Linked DNA regions of Thermococcus sibiricus MM 739. The protein of the gene in region 1 binds, or shares a complex with, the protein of each later gene. Links are inferred from orthologs where the notes say so. Each region holds a gene or a part of one and is shown on either strand. Other genes may lie near its edges.

The links.
Region 2: TSIB_RS06530 (region 1) and rplX share a complex: the UniProt entries of both Methanocaldococcus jannaschii proteins name them as parts of the 50S ribosomal subunit. The link is inferred for Thermococcus sibiricus MM 739 from one-to-one orthologs.
Region 3: TSIB_RS06530 (region 1) and rplV share a complex: the UniProt entries of both Methanocaldococcus jannaschii proteins name them as parts of the 50S ribosomal subunit. The link is inferred for Thermococcus sibiricus MM 739 from one-to-one orthologs.
Region 4: TSIB_RS06530 (region 1) and TSIB_RS01875 share a complex: the UniProt entries of both Methanocaldococcus jannaschii proteins name them as parts of the 50S ribosomal subunit. The link is inferred for Thermococcus sibiricus MM 739 from one-to-one orthologs.
Region 5: TSIB_RS06530 (region 1) and TSIB_RS01510 share a complex: the UniProt entries of both Methanocaldococcus jannaschii proteins name them as parts of the 50S ribosomal subunit. The link is inferred for Thermococcus sibiricus MM 739 from one-to-one orthologs.

What each region holds. Positions count from the first base shown.
Region 1 is NC_012883.1:1,205,990-1,208,899, forward strand. The notes cover bases 3-2,888. They hold TSIB_RS06530 (50S ribosomal protein L37ae), read right to left. Parts: upstream 1,632-2,888; coding sequence 1,374-1,631; downstream 3-1,373. Other genes in these bases: TSIB_RS06510 (prefoldin subunit beta), read right to left, coding at 3-196; pcc1 (KEOPS complex subunit Pcc1), read right to left, coding at 257-499; TSIB_RS06520 (ribosomal biogenesis protein), read right to left, coding at 496-1,128; TSIB_RS06525 (DNA-directed RNA polymerase subunit P), read right to left, coding at 1,197-1,346; TSIB_RS10595 (DUF835 domain-containing protein), read right to left, coding at 1,879-2,238. Outside these bases: more of TSIB_RS06510, read right to left, coding at 1-2. UniProt on the Methanocaldococcus jannaschii protein: Binds to the 23S rRNA.
Region 2 is NC_012883.1:296,247-299,065, reverse strand. The notes cover bases 25-2,819. They hold rplX (50S ribosomal protein L24), read right to left. Parts: upstream 1,706-2,819; coding sequence 1,343-1,705; downstream 25-1,342. Other genes in these bases: yciH (stress response translation initiation inhibitor YciH), read right to left, coding at 2,743-2,819; TSIB_RS01445 (ribonuclease P protein component 1), read right to left, coding at 2,489-2,819; TSIB_RS01450 (30S ribosomal protein S17), read right to left, coding at 2,148-2,483; TSIB_RS01455 (50S ribosomal protein L14), read right to left, coding at 1,716-2,141; TSIB_RS01465 (30S ribosomal protein S4e), read right to left, coding at 594-1,340. Outside these bases: more of TSIB_RS01475, read right to left, coding at 1-24. UniProt on the Methanocaldococcus jannaschii protein: One of two assembly initiator proteins, it binds directly to the 5'-end of the 23S rRNA, where it nucleates assembly of the 50S subunit. Located at the polypeptide exit tunnel on the outside of the subunit.
Region 3 is NC_012883.1:293,537-296,462, reverse strand. Bases 1-2,902 are described here. They hold rplV (50S ribosomal protein L22), read right to left. Parts: upstream 1,733-2,902; coding sequence 1,268-1,732; downstream 1-1,267. Other genes in these bases: TSIB_RS01410 (50S ribosomal protein L23), read right to left, coding at 2,887-2,902; TSIB_RS01415 (50S ribosomal protein L2), read right to left, coding at 2,156-2,875; TSIB_RS01420 (30S ribosomal protein S19), read right to left, coding at 1,744-2,145; TSIB_RS01430 (30S ribosomal protein S3), read right to left, coding at 640-1,263; rpmC (50S ribosomal protein L29), read right to left, coding at 443-643. Also shown: more of TSIB_RS01410, read right to left, coding at 2,903-2,926. UniProt on the Methanocaldococcus jannaschii protein: This protein binds specifically to 23S rRNA. It makes multiple contacts with different domains of the 23S rRNA in the assembled 50S subunit and ribosome.
Region 4 is NC_012883.1:366,853-369,653, forward strand. Bases 1-2,777 are described here. They hold TSIB_RS01875 (50S ribosomal protein L1), read left to right. Parts: upstream 1-952; coding sequence 953-1,603; downstream 1,604-2,777. Other genes in these bases: TSIB_RS01865 (transcription elongation factor Spt5), read left to right, coding at 1-367; TSIB_RS01870 (50S ribosomal protein L11), read left to right, coding at 381-872; TSIB_RS01880 (50S ribosomal protein L10), read left to right, coding at 1,609-2,625; rpl12p (50S ribosomal protein P1), read left to right, coding at 2,672-2,777. In the rest of the region: more of rpl12p, read left to right, coding at 2,778-2,801. UniProt on the Methanocaldococcus jannaschii protein: Probably involved in E site tRNA release. Binds directly to 23S rRNA. Protein L1 is also a translational repressor protein, it controls the translation of its operon by binding to its mRNA.
Region 5 is NC_012883.1:301,182-304,077, reverse strand. The notes cover bases 1-2,872. They hold TSIB_RS01510 (50S ribosomal protein L30), read right to left. Parts: upstream 1,733-2,872; coding sequence 1,268-1,732; downstream 1-1,267. Other genes in these bases: TSIB_RS01500 (50S ribosomal protein L18), read right to left, coding at 2,448-2,872; rpsE (30S ribosomal protein S5), read right to left, coding at 1,744-2,451; TSIB_RS01515 (uL15m family ribosomal protein), read right to left, coding at 814-1,257; secY (preprotein translocase subunit SecY), read right to left, coding at 1-780. Also shown: more of TSIB_RS01500, read right to left, coding at 2,873-2,896.

The DNA.
Region 1 (2,910 bases):
ACTTTACAATTAATGTACCTACTGTTTTGTAGATTGGGGTTCCTTCTTCTGTCTTTTCAATCTCTTCAAGGGCTTTTTTGGCATCGTTAAGCTCTACCTGAACTCTTTGCTTTTGTTGAATAACAAGTTGGATCTGCTGTTGGTAACTCTCCAACTGGCCTAACAATGCTTGGACTTGTGGTGGAATGTTCTGCATAGCAACACCTCCATAATCGTGATTCCGAGCTATACTCTCAGAGAACATTTAAATAGTTAACTAAAGCTCAGCAACATCGAGGGCAACTTTAATCCATCGAAGGTAAGAATTGATAGTGCCCCTTAAAGCGGAGTTATCCTCTGCAGTGAATCTCATTATTATTTTGGAACCCTTCAAAGAAAAATCCAACCTGCTTCTCCTATATGGAACACTTTTGTGCTCAAAAAGAACGCTTTCATAAACAATCTTTGCAATTTCTTCGTTTGGGAATTCTAGTTCAATTGAACCTTTTATCCGGCTCATACTTCCTCGCTCCTCTTGATCCCGAGCTTTTCCTTGTAATCCCATCTCCGGCCATCTTCCATTATCCATATTTTAACACTTATCAAGGGGCCTACTGGATTCTCTTTTGAAACATCAAAGCGATAGAAGTTTACCGCCATACCCCTAGGATGCGGCTCTACAACCCCAAGAACGTCTGTATTATATTTATCGGCTATATATTGAAGAGTTCTTCCATCTCTCGGAACAAACTTTCCATTTGTGAGCTCGGCAAAGACCTGTCCAAATGTAACATGATCAAGTCCCACATTTTCAGCCGTTGTAATTATGAATGTCATTTCCTCCCTAATCGGCCTAATATTTCTAAACCCCATTTCTCGCTGAAGTTTAATACCGTGAAGGTAGAGATAGCCCATATAGGCCCAATCTTCTGGAGAAACCTTAATAAAAGTCATTTTAAGAGGATTACCTTTCCAAACGTTTATAACCAAAAGCCTTTCGTATCCCCTGTCGTATGCTTCAACAAGAAGGTCTTGCACAGTCTTTTTACCTCTAGTCAAATAGGTCGAGTTTGGAAAAATACGCTCTAAGTCATGTCCAAAGCTTCTTGTCCTCCTTGTAGGTCGATGGGAAGTGGTTATCAGCATCATTTCTGATCACTTGTGAGTTTATCAAAAATAAGTTATAAAGCTTTTTGAATGTTTTAAAAAAGCAGAATTTAGATGGCTTTAACTCTTCTCCCCACTTTAGGCCTAGGCTTGTAAATTATCTTAGCTCCGCAGTAGGGACAGCGAATCTCCCTAACCACCGCCAAATCCATTTTGAATTCTTTCCCACATTTTGCACACTTATATAATACTTCCACCATAGTTATCACCAAAAATTTTTAAGGGGCTCATGGACTTGAGATGCCCCTCTTAGCAATTCTCCCGGCTGGTGTGGCTGGTAAATAAGCTCCTCCCGCGAAAGTTGCGCCACATTTCTGGCATTGCCATATCCCTGTGCTTATTCTCCTAACAGCCTTTCTGCCACATACTGGGCAGGTATGCTTCTGTCTCATTTTCTCCTCTACTGCAGCTACTCTTCTTCTAATCTTGAGACCGTATCTTGGACCAAACCTTCCAGCGGATCCTACTTTTTTAGTTCTTGGCATGATCATCACCTCTAATGATTATGACTGAAATGAATTTTAGGAAGTCATTTAAAAGCCTTTCCTTCGAGTTAAGCCAGCAGATAGTGAAGCTACTCCCTTTATAAACTTTTGCTAATAATACGTGATGATGTCGTTTTCCCTAAATCCGAGGTTGAAATAATACGTGTTGAGATTCTTCTCGGATACTATAATCCTCTCGCAACTTCGAGCTTGATGAGGACAGAAAGACCGTGTGGTAATGCAGACACTAATCGAGCTTTTCCATTTCTGAAGTTAGCATTGCCCACATCCTCGGCGTAAAAGCCTCTTTCTCTCCCTGCAAGAGAATGTAACAGTCATTTTGGATTGCAATATCCTTCATGGTCATTAATGCTTTTGCAATTTCCCTCTCATCGAACTCCACGAGAAGGGATTCAATGGACTCCAAGAGCACTACCTTGTAGCCTTCCTGGAAAAGATCTCCACAGAGAGTCTCAGGCGATTCAACGATAAAGCGTGGTTTTAGGGTTATAATCCCATTTTTTGCAGCTTTGCTGGTGATCCAAACCACAGGGATGTTTCTTTTCATCCAACTCCTTATCTCTTCCGGCGGTTTGCGAGAAAACACTATCCCCTTGCCTTTGCTAAGGAAGTCCAGAAAAGCATAGCGCGCCTTCAACCGATCTTCGAATAGATAACCTCCAGGAGATAAGCTCGGTTATCGTCTTTTTCTTATCCATGAAACCCCCTATAAATTCATAGGCTTTTCTTATCCTGAGATAGTGATCTCGTTCCATCAGTGCCAGCTGGGAAAATATTCCCCTTGAATCCTCATTTTCAGCATAAGAGATGAGCATCTCGTAGACCTTCTTAGCGAAGAGCTCGCTCTTCATGCAGTACTCCAGAGCTTCGAGGTAGTCATTGGCTTTCTCAAACTCCGAATAGTACGGAAATACTTCCACGGGCGGCGCATCGACCTTAACGGGTTCCTCATCAGTATAAAGCTTTTTGAAAAGCCGGTATAACCTGTCCCGGTGTTCCTTACTTTCATCACTCATCTGAATAAAGAGTACTTTGATGCTATCTCTCTTGACCCTCCGGGCAAGCTCCTCATAGTACTTTGTCTCCTCATCCTCGTTGAAGATGGCGTAACTTAGAACTTCCTTCGGGCGGAGACACTTAAGTCTCTCGATTACTGACGAAAAGTATTCATCAAGGTCTGTAATATTCGGCACCCCCAATAGTTTTATATTGATGTTTGATACTTAACCTTTTCCCCAAAACACTGGGTATAACTCGT
Region 2 (2,819 bases), 910 kb from region 1 along the record:
TTTCTCTTATTGTAATCAGCCTTTGCCATTCTCATCCCTCCACAATTTGAACTCCAAATTCTTCTTGCATGAAAATTATTCCCTCTTCCTTAGTGAGCTTGTGTTTTGTTGGAATATGGTGTCTTCTTCTCTTTCTTATGGCAATTCTGTGACCTGGTCTTTCTAATGTTACACATACATCCATGCCGAATATACCAATCTCTGGATCATACTCGACTCCTGGTATGTTTATGTGCTCATCGATTCCAAAACAGACGTTTCCATGCTCATCAAAGCTCGAAATCTTAATTCTGTTGTCAACAGCAGCCAATAATCTCTTCAATAAGTCAGAAGCTTTTTTTCCTCTAAGGGTCACCTTAAGGGCTATTGGTTCTCCTCTCCTAATCCCAAAGTCCCTGTTAGTTTTTTTTGCCTTTCTTCTTATTGGTTTCTGCCCTACAAATGTCTCCAGCATTTTCTCTGCCTTTGTTAATCTCTCCCCACTCTCACCAACACCAATGTTTATAGTGACTTTTTCAATTCTCGGCTTTCTCATAGGATGAGCTTCCCAATCAGCTAGGATTGCCTCTCTGTTAGCTACCATTTTTTTCACCTCACGGTAATGAAATCCTTGGCTCTTCTTTACCCAAAACAAACGCATAATCCTTAAGTGTATCAAAGAGCTCTCCATCTCTGTCTTCAATTGTAACCACGTCTGGCCATCCACCTGGGAAGTGTCTCACTTCAACTATCTTCCCTACTCTTGCAACGTTTTTACCTTGGACAACAAACACAAACGCACCCACTTCAAATGGTACTACTTCCACTATTTCTCTCTCTGGAACCTTTACTAGAACAGTGTCTGCAGTTCTAAATGAATCCTTGGTTTCATCTGTAAGTGAACTGAGCTTAACCAAGTGGTTTGTACCATCATGGAAATTAAGTTGTAAGTTACCGCCTTTTACCATCCTTTTATTGCTTATTCTAAGAGGCTTTAATTTGGCTTCTTCTTCAGTTATTGGGTGGAGGATCAATTTTCCAATTCTGTTTGGAAGAACCCTGTAGTGCTCTCCAGTCTCAGGAATGGACACAACGTCCATTATACCTACTGGGAACTTATAGTCCTTCCTAACTCTCCCGTCCACAAGTACCTTTTCCTCATTCAGGACTTTCCTAACCTCTCTTCCTGTCTTTGCATAACCCAAGTAGTCCCTAATTATGTAAATGAGGGGTATCGAAGTCCTCATGTCATGTGGACCCGGAGATGGCCTAACTGCCCACTTAAAGACTTTTCTCTCAATATACCATTGGGTTGGAGCAGCAAGTCTCTTAAGGTGTCTCTTAGCACCTTTCCTCGCCATGTTCAAGCCCTCCTCTCAATTATTTTCTTTCTTCTCTCATCTTCAAGATTTAGATCAACAATCATAACGTTCGATGGATGGATAGGGTAGAACACTTCGGTTCCACTTACCTTCTTCATTGTTGCTCCCTCAACATGAACTCTGTATCTCTTAAGATCTACTTCCACCACTTTTCCTTCATGACCTTTGAAGTCTCCTCTGAGTACCTTTACCTTATCACCGCTCCTTATTGGTAAACTCCTAATCCCATATTTTTGTCTTAGTTCTACCGATAGGGGGGCACTAACTATTTTGTGCCTTAAATGAAGAGGAGCATTGTACAAAAACTTCCTCTGCTTCCTAGGTTGTTTACTCTTCAATTTCATCTATCTCACCTCACAATATTATGCTCGCAATACTTCCAACTCTAACCCACTTTTCAGCTGCCTCCCTTGCCACAGGCCCTCTAATTTCAGTTCCTCTTGGAACACCTTCAGGAGTTGTTATGATTGCCGCATTATCTTCAAACTTGACCCTCATTCCATCAAGCCTCTTGTATTCCTTTCTTTGCCTAACTATAACTGCTCTAACAACTTGGTGTCTTATATCTGGCCTTCCTTTCTTGACTGTTGCGATTACCATATCTCCAACACCCGCTGAGGCTAGTCTTCTTCTAACGCCTTTGTAACCAACTACCCCAATAACTTGAATGACCTTTGCTCCAGAGTTATCTGCTACATTAAGGTAAGCTCCGATAGGAAGAGCTCGTGTTGGTCTCACAGGGGATACGCCTCTTGTAGCACCAGCACCCTTCTTTGCCATGTCTCATCACCCCTCCTCTGCTTTTTGTGTAACTGCTATTACTACAAAGCTCTTTGTTTTGCTAAGGGGCCTAGTCTCAGCTACGATCACTTTATCCCCAGCCTTTGCATTGACACAGGGTGGATTATGAGCATGAACCCTGCTTCTCCTGAGTTCATAACGTTCGTACTTTCTTAGATAGTGATAGTACTGTCTCTCAACAGTGATAGTGTGTCTTGGTTTATCACTAACAACTATTCCTTCGAATACTCTACCGTGCACTTTTGTATGGCCATGCCATGGACACTTCGGATCATCACACTTTTCCGCAGGAGGCTGTATTTTCAATCCAATGTCTCTCATGCTTTTCACCTCTTTTTTAACCTCATCTCAGGCCTTCCAACCAGTTCTTCTCCCTTTATTCGAATTTTTTTATCGCCAACTTCAAATTCAAACTCCGCAACGATTTTTGGGATTGCCCACACTTTAGTTCCAAGGATTGTGAGAGTGTTTTTAGTTTCGTCAATTACATATCCCTCAATCCCTATCAACCCTGGATGAGAGCTCTTGACCACTTTAACTTTCAATCCTATGAGTTCATGCATGAGCAATGTCTTTTTTGTCATTCTACCTCTATCAAGTCCTCTGAAAATCCAAAGTTTGTCAATAAGCGCTTCACCTTTTCTCTGTGGTCTCCTT
Region 3 (2,926 bases), 910 kb from region 1 along the record:
ACTTTAGTTCCAAGGATTGTGAGAGTGTTTTTAGTTTCGTCAATTACATATCCCTCAATCCCTATCAACCCTGGATGAGAGCTCTTGACCACTTTAACTTTCAATCCTATGAGTTCATGCATGAGCAATGTCTTTTTTGTCATTCTACCTCTATCAAGTCCTCTGAAAATCCAAAGTTTGTCAATAAGCGCTTCACCTTTTCTCTGTGGTCTCCTTGAAGCTCTATTCTTCCATTTTTGGCTGTTCCTCCACATGCCAATTTCGCCTTGAGTTTTTTTGCTATCTCATCAAGATTAAACTCTTTCTCATCAATACCCTCTATTATCGTTTTGAGCTTTCCATAGCGTGCTTTTTCAATATAAACCCTTATTCTCTGCTGTTCTTTCAATACTTCTTTAAATAACATCTCATCCAAGGGGTTCACAATCCTAGGCACTAACCATCACCTTTTACTCCTCAACTTTTCCTTTTTTATTGTCAACAGACGGGCGATATCCCTCCTGAGATCCCTAATAACCATTGGGTTTTCCAAGGAGGTGCCCATAGTGAGCATTCCTCTCTCCTTAGCAAGCTCAAGTCTAAGTTCTATAATTTTCTTCTCAATTTCTTCCAAGTTCATCTCTCTAATCTCACTTGGCTTCATTGTTCGCTCACCTCTTCTTCAATTGGCTTCTCAACAATTTCAATCTCATCTGGAAGTCTTGCATCAGGTGGCATTATTGAAACTTTTACTCCAAGAACTCCAAGTTTAAGTAAAGCTTGAGCATATCCTCTTGAAACTAAGGTTTCTGCAGGGTTTCCAACTTTTGCTATGTATCCCTGGTAGAACCTAACACTCTTAGCTCTTTCTCCTGTTAGTTTACCACTGATCCTGATTTCTACTCCTCTAGCACCATTACTCATAATGGCCCTTATTGCTGCATATGCAGCCCTTCTAAAGTGAACTCCTCTTTCTAGTGCTTGGGCAAGTCTGGTTGCTTGGACTTTGGCGTTAAAGTAGGAGTTTTTGATTTCTTCCACTTCTATTTGTGGGTTCTCTAGATTAAAACGCCTTTCAAGAATCCTTGTTAATTCTCTAATCTTTCTACCTCCTCTTCCAATAACAAATCCGGGCCTTTCGACAAAGATAACAACCTTGGTTCCGAGAGGAGTCTTTTTGATATCTAGTCCACCATAACCTGCTCTTCTTAATTCCTTTTCAAGATATTCATCGATGAGCATTTCCTTAATGCCTTCCTTTATGAAGTATCTCTCGATCGCCATGGATTCACCTCCTAATCTCCTCAACAATTATCTCAATGTGTGTTGTCTGTTCGTTGAACTGAGTGGCTCTTCCGAATGCCCTTGGAATGTAACCTCTCAATACTGGGCCCCTGTGAGCTGCTACATGGATTATTCTTAATCTATCTGGATCTAAGCCCTTCTGTTCTGCATTATTCCTTACATTTAAGAGCAACTTTCTGACTTCCTTAGCAACTTTTACTGGGTATCTTCCAGGGCCAAAGCCGTCGCCTCTCTTGTGTCCCTGTGAGTCGTTGAACCTCCTTAGGTGAATAGGTCTTTTCTTAGCAATCACATCATCAAGTAGTTTTATAGCATCATTAACCATCATGCCTTTGATTTCTCTGCAAACTTCTATTGAAAGCTTTGGTGAGATCCTCAAATCTCTCCTACTTGCTTTTGCCATTCTCTCAGGGTCAAAATTTTGGAAAGAGTAGGAAAACTTTGCCATTATTTACCACCTCACTTGATTGCCACGAACATTGATGATCTTGTAGCACCAACACCCGGTGATCCGTGTTGAACTCTCTTTCTTGTTAAAGCAAATTCTCCAATATAGTGACCAATCATTTCCTCTCTAATTTGTACTGGGACAAATTCTTTACCATTGTGGACATAGATCATCATCCCAACCATTTCAGGGAGTATAACCATGTCTCTACTGTGAGTTCTTATGGGCTTTTTGTATTTACCTTTCTTTGCAAGCCTTATTTTCCTAAGGAGTTTCTTTTGTTCTGGTGTTAGACCACGCTTAAGGCTTCTCCTTTGTCTTGAGGGAAGTAACTTGCTTAGGTCTTCAAGCGACATATTTATAAGTTCTTCAAATGTGTAACCGCGATATTTAAACTCCTTTTTTCTTGCCATCTAAACCACCTCACTTCTTTCTTCCAGTTCTTCTCGCTCCTATGTGACCAACTTTTCTTCCAGGTGGAGCTCTCTTTGATATTGTACTTGGTTTACCAATATGATGCTCCTTACCACCATGCGGGTGGTTAACAGCATTCATTTTGACACCTCTTGGCTTAGGCCAGAATCTGTTTCTTGCTTTCATGATGTAGTATGCCTTACCCGCTTTGACTATTGGCTTTTCAAGCCTTCCTCCACCAGCAACTACCCCTATTGTTGCTCTGCAGCCAGGGTGAAAACCTTTGAGTTCACCACTTGGAAGTTGAACAATAACCCTATTTTTCTCTCTTGAAACTACTAAAGCATAACTTCCTCCAGACCTCACGAATTTTCCGCCATCCCCGGGTGAAGCTTCAAGGTTGTAAACGTACGTTCCCTCTGGGATTTTCTCGAGTGGAAGTGTGTTCCCAATTGCAATTGGAGCTTCTGGACCAATATAAACTTCTTGATCAACTAAAAGTCCTTCTGAAGCAAGGATAAGTTTTTCTAAACCATTTTCAAACTTAACTCTAGCAACAGGGGCTGTTCTTCCGGGATCATGCAAAATCTCAACAACTTTCCCAGCAAGAGTCTTATCTTGAGTAAAGTTTAGTGGAACATATTTAACAGCACCTCTATACCTATGAGATGGAGCTCTAAATGTTGTTGTTCCCTTTCCTCTCCTTTGTTGAATTAAACTCTTACCCATTCTCACTCACCTCAGAATAATCCTATTCTAGCAGCAACCTCACTTGCGCTG
Region 4 (2,801 bases), 840 kb from region 1 along the record:
CTTACCCATTATGGCTATATTATCCCCTTCAAAAGTTAGGGGGTATATATTTGTTGAAGCAACGGAAAAAGCTGCTGTAGATGAAGTTATAAGAGGCATCAGGCATGCAAAAGGTACACTTCCTGGCCCAATATCTTTTATTGAAATAGAGCATTTCCTTGAAGAGAAGCCAGCTGTTAGTGGATTTGAGCCTGGAGACATTGTTGAATTAATTGCTGGTCCATTCAAGGGCGAGAAGGCCAAAGTAGTTAGAGTTGATGAGTCAAAAGACGAAATTGTGGTTGAACTGATTGGAGCAATAGTGCCAATCCCTGTAACTGTTAGGGGAGAATACGTTAGGCTTATAAGCAAACGCTCAGAGGAGTAGAGGGGTGAAGAGAATGACAAAGAAACAAATCGTTGAGGTGTTAGTTGAAGGTGGTAAGGCTACTCCTGGTCCTCCATTGGGTCCAGCCATTGGTCCATTAGGGTTAAATGTTAAACAAGTTGTTGACAGGATAAATGAAGCTACCAAGGATTTTACGGGAATGCAAGTTCCGGTTAAGATAATTGTTGACCCAGTAACAAGACAATTTGATGTGGAAGTAGGAACGCCACCAGTAAGTCAACTAATAAAGAAAGAACTTGGATTGGAAAAGGGTTCAAGTGAACCTACAAGAGCAATTGTTGGTAATCTAACAATGGAACAAGTAGTCAAAATTGCTAGAGCAAAGAAGCAACAAATGCTTGCAGCTGGTTTAAAAGCAGCTGCTAAGGAGGTTATCGGAACGGCTTTAAGCATGGGTGTCACTATTGAAGGCAAGGATCCAAGAGAAGTGCAGAAGGAAATTGATGAGGGAGTTTATGATGAAATATTTGCAAAGGAAGAGTGAGGGAAAAGTTTAAAAATCTCTCTTTTTACGAATTTTTGATTTTCCTTCCGGTTTAAATAAAAAAAGTGGAGGTCAGAAAGATGGCCTTTGATAGGCAAAAAATCGTGGAAGCGGTGAAGGAGGCAAAGGCCCGGGCTAAGCCGCGTAACTTCACACAGACCCTAGAGGTGGCAGTAAACCTCAAGGATATTGATCTTAAAAAACCTGAGAATAGGTTTAAGCTTGAGGTTGTTTTGCCACATGGTCGTGGGAAGGAACCAAAAATCGCGGTTATCGCTGATGGTGCCGTTGCCGAGGCGGCTAAAAAGCTCGGGTTAGGTGTTATTAGTGGTGAGGAATTAGAAGAATTGGGGAGCAATCCAAGGACTGCGAGAAAAATAGCAAAGAACTATGACTTTTTCATTGCGGCTGCCCCATTGATGCCAAAGATTGGTAGGTACTTAGGTAGGTACTTAGGTCCAAGGAATAAGATGCCTGTTGTAGTTCCACCAACAATAACGGATCTTACCTCCTTTGTTGAGAGACTTAAAAAGACAGTTAGAATACAGCTTAAGAACACTCCAGCAGTGCATGCTCCGGTTGGAACAGAATCCATGGAAGATGAAAAAATCGCTGAGAACGTTGAAACAGTGTTAAACGCAATAATAGGGAAGCTTGAGAGGGGAGAAAACCAAATCAAGTCAGCATACATCAAAACAACAATGGGTCCAGCTGTAAAAATAGAGGGGTGATATGAATGGCTCATGTTGCTGAGTGGAAGAAAAAGGAAGTAGAAGAACTTACCAAGCTTCTTCAAGATTATCCAGTAATAGCCCTAGTTGACGTAGCAGATGTTCCAGCATATCCTTTATCCAAAATGAGAGAGAGCCTTAGAGATAAGGCGGTTCTTAGAGTTTCAAGGAATACTCTCATTGAGCTCGCTCTCAAAAAAGCAGCACAAGAACTTAACGACTCAAATCTTGAAAAGCTTATCGAGCACATTCAAGGTGGAACAGGCATACTCGTTACTAAGATAAACCCATTTAAACTTTATAAGTTCCTTGAAGAGAGCAAAAAACCTGCCCCGGCAAAAGCAGGAGCCCCAGCCCCAAGAGATGTTGTAGTTCCAGCAGGACCAACACCATTATCCCCCGGACCTCTTGTTGGTGAGATGCAAGCGTTAGGAATTCCTGCAAGAATTGAGAAAGGTAAGGTATCAATACAAAAAGATACAGTTGTATTAAAGGCAGGCGAGATTATAACTCCCCAGCTGGCTAATATACTTAACCAGCTTGGGATTGAACCTCTTGAAGTGGGACTTAAGCTACTTGCTGCATACGAGCATGGAATCGTTTATACACCAGAAGTACTTGCAATCGATGAGGAACAATACATCAGCATGCTTCAACAGGCTTATATGCATGCATTCAACCTCTCCGTTAACGTAGCATATCCAACAAAACAAACAATTGAGGCAATTATTCAAAAGGCATTCCTTGGCGCAAAGAATGTTGCAGTAGAAGCGGGCTACATTACTAAGGAGAGTGCTGGAGACATACTTGGCAAAGCCTTCAGAATTGCATTGCTTATAGCTCAAGAATTACCAGAGGAGTTGCTTGATGAGAAAACCAAAGAGCTTTTAAACCAACAAGCACAAGTTATAGCGGCTCAGCCTCAGCCAGCTGAAGAGGCTGAGGAGAAGGTTGAAGAAGAGGAAGAAGAGGAGAAAGAGGAAGAAGAGGCTCTCGCTGGATTGGGAGCCTTATTTGGTTAATGTGTATCTAATAATGGAAAATAAAGATAACTTGGAGGTGTAAAAGATGGAGTATGTATATGCTGCTTTATTGTTACACGCCGCTGGTAAGGAGATAACTGAAGAAGGTATAAAGAGTGTCCTTCAGGCTGCTGGTGTGGAAGTTGATGAAGCAAGAGTGAAGGCTCTCGTTGCAG
Region 5 (2,896 bases), 900 kb from region 1 along the record:
GGGAATCTCAACCCGCATACTTTCTAAATACACCACTATAAGGAATATTACTATAGTGGCTAGAACACTAACCATATCTGGCATTCCTCTTCTATAAAGGGCCCCCAAAAGATCGCCTTGGATTATATGTTGGATAAAAGCAGGTATAGCACCGATTATTGCAGGCTCTCCTGTTAACGGATCAAGGGCCGCACTAGTCGTAAGGGGATTAAGAGAGAGAGTCAGGATTGTTTGGGAGACTCCAGCAGCAATGAATAAACTTATACCACTCCCAATTCCCCATTTGCTTACAAGTTCATCCATGATCATGATCATTATTCCACCAAAAGCTAATTGGAGTACTAAAAGCAGTTTAATTGCAATTGCTGGATTTCCAAAAGCTCCTGCAAATACATATACTCCTGCTTCAAAGAAACACATGAAAACTGCAAAAACTTTCTGAAGTGCTTGATAAAATCTTCTATCCTCTGGATTTGACAAGTCCAATCTTATTATTTCCGAACCGACTAACAGTTGCATGATAATCCCAGCAGTTACTATGGGTCCAATACCTAATGTCAAGAGACTGCCGTTTCTACCTGCAAGAACCACTCTCAAAGTTTGAAAGTAATCTTGGACCTCTGCTGGTATACCGAAAAGAGGAATCTCAGCCATGACAAAATATAATAATAATGCAACTCCAGTCCATGCAAATTTCTCTTTTAATGCTACATGTCTCTTTGGTCGATCAATTTCTGGAAATGCATGCTCCACTTTATAGATTAAATCCCTTGCTCCCATAGATTACACCTCAAAAATATTAATAATTAAAAATCAAGCAAGGAGGGCCTCTCCCCCAGCTTGAACAATTTTTTCTTCAGCTTTAGGAGAGAATGCCCTCGCTTTAATAACGAGAGGCTTAGTTATTTTTCCACTTCCAAGGACTTTATCTGCAAATTGAGTGGTGTCAACGACTATTTTTCCTTCTTCCTCGTAGGCAATGCCGAGTTGCATAAATTCATCTAAGTGCTCATCTATAAATCTGAGGTTAACTGCCATTACCTCATTTTGGGCCTCAACTGGTCTCTTAAATCCTCTCTTACCCAAGTGCTCTGGCATGTATTTGATGACCCAAGTCCACTTTGTCTTCTTCCTCTTTCCTGTTCCCGCCATTCCTTTACCGCCTTTGTGCCCACTGCCACGGTGTTTCTTCTTACAACCCCATCCATGAGTGTGGGAACCACGAAGTTTTCTCACTTTTCTTTTTCTCCTAATCATCTCGCACACCTCATAACATTCTCTCTATAAGCTCATTTATTGCTTCCCCTCTATAGCCTAAAGATCCGCCTTCTTTGAAACTCCTCTTCTTGTTTCTAAAGCCGCCCCTTGGTGGGTGCATTCTGAAAACTGGCTTGAGGCCCGGTAAGTCACTAAGTGTCATTTCCCCTGCAATCACTTTTTCTGCAAATTCTTTGATAGTCATTCCAAGTTTCTCCTGCACGTATTCTTCAGTCACACGTCTATTTCCTGAGAGTCTCCCTCTTCTCTCAATGAGTTTTGCTAGAGTTTCAGCGTTTATTTCACCCCAAGTTATGTAGTCTTTGACTCTCTGGATCATTCCATTATATGAAGGACTTTCATCAATTATCACAAGATGATTTACTTTATGGAGCCTAAGCATGGCCAAAGTATCCTTCACAGGTCTCTTTACGTTCACTCTACCTCTTACCCTAATCAATGCAAATTTTGACATCTTAGTTCACCTCACAGCTCAAAGTTCTGTGGCATCTCCTTACCCACAACTATACCATACCGTTCAGCCATTTCAGGCTTTACAGCGACACTGTTAGTGTTGTAGAGAGCCTCAAAAACTGCTTTTGCAAAGTTAACCGTAGTTCTTGTCTCCCCAAGGGTTTGAGACCAAGCATCTTTGACCCCTGCTAGAGTAAGTATCTTTTTACCAACGTCACCAATCACAAGTCCGAGTCCTCTTGGTCCTGGCATGAGTTTGACCTTCACACTACTGCTTTTACCTTCAACAGCAAACGGGATTGAATGAGGCCTTCTACATCTGCATTCCCATGAACCACATCCTCTTTTGATCTCAATTATGTTCATCTTAGCGTAATTTATTGCTTTCCTTATTGCTATTCCAACTTCCTTTCCGTGGCCAATGCCAAGTCCTACATATCCGTCTCTGTTACCAACGACTGCCAATACCCTAAATCTGACTCTTCTACCGCTATCTGTCATTCTCACTGTTAGGGCAATATCAATTACTTCTTGGTTCTCTCTTGAGTTAACCTCTGGAAGGAGCACATCAACTATTTCTGGCTCCTTTATTTGGTATCCTTTTCTGAAAATCTCATGAATGTCAGTGATCTGTCCTTCTTTAACTAGCATACCAAGTTTTGTTTTAGGTTGCCATTCCTCTAAAACTCTTTGAGCGTATTCCTTCCATTCTTGACTCATGCTCTCACCTTCTCAAATTTCTCAATGATTCTCGCTTTAACTTCTTCAAAGTGTTCAGGAAGCTTTTCAGGTTCAAGTCCCTTAACAAGATATCCCCCAAACTGCTTTTTGTAGTTCTCGTCATCTTCTTTGAGCATTTTTGCATACTCGGCTATGTGTTTCCCATTTATCCTCTCTTCTCCAGGGTAAATTTCTTCACTATGAGGAACATTAAGACCAGCGTCAACTGCTCCTTTAAGCACTGCAAATATGCTTGAACCCTTTGTTGGCGGATGAAGCCCTATATCAAGTATAGCCTCCTCTATACCCTTTTCAAGAGCTTTGTACCCAATTAGTAGTCCAAGGAGATAAGCACTTGGAGTGTTTCCACCATGTCCCTTCCACCCAAAGTCTCTCATAAGCTCTCTTGTATGAGCTGAGACAACTGTTTTATCTCCTTCTGGAG